2 regions of the Comamonas sp. w2-DMI genome follow, and region 1 is predicted to be linked to the other one. Evidence: riboswitches for the same ligand, from Rfam matches in the RefSeq annotation. Region 1 holds a riboswitch; the other holds the start of a gene.
The links. A riboswitch is a leader RNA that binds a small molecule or an ion and turns the genes downstream of it on or off. The one in region 1 is predicted to bind cobalamin.
Positions count from the first base shown of each region.

Region 2: another riboswitch for cobalamin. It lies ahead of V8Z74_RS05745 (TonB-dependent receptor); the one in region 1 lies ahead of V8Z74_RS21090 (FecCD family ABC transporter permease).

Region 1 covers NZ_JBANEL010000025.1:984-3,179, reverse strand. The annotation lists gene V8Z74_RS21090 (FecCD family ABC transporter permease) at 1-984, opposite strand, end outside; cobalamin riboswitch at 1,262-1,499, opposite strand; gene V8Z74_RS21085 (ABC transporter substrate-binding protein) at 1,643-2,196, shown strand, end outside.
Region 2 covers NZ_JBANEL010000003.1:269,385-271,580, reverse strand. The annotation lists gene V8Z74_RS05745 (TonB-dependent receptor) at 1-1,083, opposite strand, end outside; cobalamin riboswitch at 1,221-1,475, opposite strand; gene V8Z74_RS05740 (methyl-accepting chemotaxis protein) at 1,728-2,196, opposite strand, start outside.

The DNA of each region.
Region 1 (2,196 bases):
CGCAAAGGCGATGCGCGACAGCACATCCACCCAGACCAGGAAGATCGCTCCGACCAGCGCCGCCACGGGCAGCACGCGGCGGTGCTCGGAGCCCACCAGCATGCGCGCCGCATGCGGCACCATCAGGCCGACAAAGCCTATGGGACCGCACACCGCCACCAAGGTGCCGGTCACCAGCGAAACCAGCAGGAACAGCCGGCGCCGCGTGCGTGTGGTGTCCACGCCCAGCGTGGCCGCGCTTTCCTCGCCGGCCAGCAATGCATTGAGCGCGCGCGCCTGGCCCAGCAGCAAGGCAATGCCGGCCAGCAGCAGAGCGGCAGGCAGGCCCAGTGCATCCCAGCGGGCGCCGGCCAGGCTGCCCAGCGTCCAGTTCAGCACGGAGCCGGCCAGTTCGCGCTGGCCGGCAGTGAGCACGATGAGGCTGGTCAGCCCGCCCAGGCAGTAGGCGATGGCCACGCCGCCCAGGATCAGCCGCGAAGCCAGAATCCGCCCGCTTGCGTGGGCCAGCAGGTAGACGGCCACACAGGCTGCCAGTGCGCCGCCGAAGGCACCCAGCGGCAGGGCCAGCTCGCCCGCAAAGGCCAGGGCACCAAAGGCCAGCACCGTGACGGCGCCGACCGAAGCGCCCGAGGAAACGCCCAGCAGATACGGATCGGCCAGCGGATTGCGCACCATGGCCTGCATGGCCACGCCGACCAGCGCCAGCCCCGCCCCGGCCAGTGCAGCCAGCAGCACGCGCGGCAGGCGTATGCGCCAGACGATCTGGTACTGCGCCGGGCTCCAGTCCCCTGCAGCGAGATCGAGCCCCAGCCGCCAGCCCAGCTCATGCAGCGCGATCTGCCATGCCTTGCAAGGTTCCACATGCGCAGGCCCCAGCGTGATGGACAGCGCCAACGACAGCAGCAGCAAGGCCAGCAGTGCCGCCAGCCAGCCGGCAAGCCGGCGGCGCTGCTGCCGGAATGCGGACATCGCGCCGGAGGTCATGGCATTCGCCCCCCCCGCGCAGCCGGATCCCCGCGCCGGGCATCCAACACGGCTGCCGCTGCCGTCCGCAGGGACCATGGTCCTTGGCATGGCAAGGGGTATGGCAGAAAGATGAAGCAATTCAAGATGGCCCATGGAGTCGGCCGCCTGCCTGCGGCTGGCGGACTCATGCTGCAGCACCGGGCACCGCCAGGGTCCCGCCGCCAAGCCTGCTGCCGCCACGCTGCGCCCCGCAGACGGTCGTTGCAATGCCGCAGGGCATGCTCTTATGCACATGCCACGCGGCGCCCAACAGGCCGGTATCCGGGCTGGCAGATGGCTGGGAGCCGCCGCTTCGCCTTCCCGATGCCATCGCGCGCCCGCCGGGCCACGTGGGACATCAGTGGCCGGCCCTTGCGTTGCAAGGCGCCCTGAAGCGGCTTTCTCTGCTTACCGTTGCGGGGGCAGCCAGGGCTTTGCACCCTGTTCCCGTTGAACCCGGGCATCGCCCGGGCACCTGTTGCATGCATGCCGAAACAGCGGCCCGTCCTGGACAAAGCCGCCGGCGTTCTGCAATGCGCCGCACAGTATAGGGCAGCAAGCCAGGCCGCCCGGCGGCTGCCGTCCCGACTTGCTGACATAGAATCCGGCCCTTCTCTCCTGAGCTTGCGGCTGCGACATGAGCGACTACCTCAAGGCCTTGGCACTGACCTCGGCCATTTCCCTGCTGGCGCAGCCCGTTCAAGCCGCCGCGCAGGGGGCCATTGAGCTGGTCGATGCCCGCCAGAAAGCCATCGCCCTGGCAGGGCCGGCACGCCGCATCGTTTCCCTGCAGCCGTCTTTTACCGAAGCCATCTGCGCGCTGGGCGGCTGCGATGCGCTGGTGGGCGTGGACCGGTATTCGACCTGGCCGCAGCAGGCCGCCGCCATCCCCAAGGTGGGCAGCTTGAGAGACCCCGATATCGAGCGCATCGTGGCGCTGCGCCCCGACGTGGTGCTGGCACGCCCCAACCACAAGGTGGACGAACGGCTGGAAAGCCTGGGCATCCCGGTGCTGACGCTCAATGCCCAGACCTATGACGACATGGCGCAGGAACTGGAGACCCTGGCCATGCTGCTGGGCCGGCCGGGCCGGGGCACCAGGCTGTGGCAGCAGACCCGCGACCGGATCGATGCGCTGCGACGCCAGGTGCCGCGCCAGTGGCAGGGCCGAAAGGTCTATTTCGAACTGCA
Region 2 (2,196 bases), on a different contig from region 1:
CTGGACTGCGTGGCCGATCTCCAGATAGTCGTAGCGATCCACCGTGCCTGCGCCGGGGTTGTAGCCATAGCCCTCGATGTTCTTCCAGTGGCGATCGGCGCTGAAGTGGTAGAGCGCGTTGCGTACGGTGATCAGGTCGTTCACCCGCCACTCGGCCCCGGCCTTGAAGCGGCGATCCTGGAAGTGGAGGTCGCTGTCGCTCACGTTGTAGTTCATGTTGCGCAGTTCGCGCACCACGCGTCCATCCACCGTCGGCGTGCCGAAGTAGCGCGACGGAGCCTGGTTGCTGATGTCCGCCGTCAGATCGACGGTCACATCGCTGCGCGGTGTCCAGCGCAACGCACTCATCAGCTTGCCGCTTTGGGAGTTGTCGAGCGGGCGCTCGCCATCGGAGCGCTCGCCATAGGCGTCCAGGCGGTAGCTCAGCGTATCGCCGATGGCGCCGGTGCTGCCCAGGCCTGCACGTACCGTGCCACGGCTGCCGGCGCCCAGCAGCAGCTCGGCCGAGCGCTCGCGTTCGGGCTGCTTGCGCACGGCATTGACGGTGGCGCCCATGGTGCCGCTGCCATACATCAGCGATGCCGGGCCGCGCAGGACGTCAAGGCGTTCGTACCCCCAGCTGCTGTCGGGATAAGCGATGGTGCCGGCCGCCACGCCCAGCATGATGCCGTCCTCGGCCACGCCCACCGAATTCGGGCCCGCAAAACCGCGGCTGGAGAACGACAGGCCGCCATTGCCCGGCTCGCTGGATGCCGACAGGCCCACGGTACGCGTCGCGGCTTCCACCACGCCATGGTCCGCACGCTCGGCCATCTGCACGGCCGATACACCGCTGACGCTGGCGGGCAGTTCCAGGACCCGCACATCCACATGCGCTGCAGATAGGGCCCGGCGGTCCGTTTCCAGCGGGGCGTCGGCCTGCCGGGTTTCCTGCACCGTCACTTCGGGCAGGGTCTGTTGCGCCAGCGCGGCGGCCGGCCACAGCAGGGCCAGTTGCAGCGCAGTGCCGCGGGCACGCAGGACAGACGGAGGATGGAAAAGGGAAGAGGCAAACGCCGGAAAGCGTGTTGATGTGTTGCGCATTTCGACAAAAGGCTGAAACCGCCTGATGGGAAAGCTGCGCAGGCAACGGCCTTGCCGCGGGCGGCAAAGTCTGTTGCATTCCGGCTGCCATCCGCACCCCGCAGACAGTTGTAGCAAGCACCGACGCATGCGCCGGCACAGGAAGTCATCGGCGGGCCGGTCTCCGGGCTCGCAGGCGATCCATCGCTGAATCCACATCCCGCCTTCCCGGGGGCTCAGGCATTCGCGAAGCGAAAGAAGAGCCGGTCCAGTGGCTGCAAGCGCCTGCGGCGTCTTGCTGGGGGTGCTTTCCTGCATACCGTTGCGGGGGCAGCCAAGGCATGCGGTCATGGGCGACCGGACCTTGTTCCCGTTTCACTCGCTCCAAGAAGCGAGCACCTGCCGAAACGAAGCGCCCTTGCGGGCGCGGGCAGATTCTAGCAGCCGGCCGGACTGCAGCGATCCACACGCCAGCGGCAGCCAGGGCGTCCAGCGGCGGGCCGCCGTGGCAGTTGGCGCTCTTTCGCCTGCATATGAGAAAAGGGCTTGCATGATGGCTCCTGCAAGCCCTTTGTCCTGGTATTGACGGAGTGCTTTGCCCGGGCCGCAAAGCATGGTTGGGCAGAGCGCTTCTCAGCGCCCTTGGTCCCTCGCCCTGGAGCGCTTCAGAAAACTTCCCAGTTCTCCTCTTCCTTTCCGGCTGCCTGTGCAACGCTTCGCACGGGCTCGGAAACGCTGGCGGGGCGGCGCAGCACAGCCTGTGCTGCAGAGGCGGGGTTTGGCGGCGTGCGCATGGGCTTTGCAGGTACCTTCGCCCGGTCGCGAGAAGGCGCAATGGCTGCGGTTGGCGGTTGCTCGTCTGCAGACAGCTTGAATACCGCCACGGCCTGTACCAGCGATTGCGCCTGGCCATTGAGGCTGCTGGCAGCGGCAGCCATCTCCTCCACCAGCGCGGCGTTCTGCTGCGTGGTCTGGTCCATCTGGGTGACGGCCTCGCCGATCTGGGCCATGCCGGTGCTCTGCTCATGGCTGGCGGCACTGATTTCACCCATGATGTCGGTTACGCGGCGGATGGCCGTGACGACTTCCGCCATGGTATCCCCCGCCTTGCCGACCAGTTGCGAACCCCGCTCC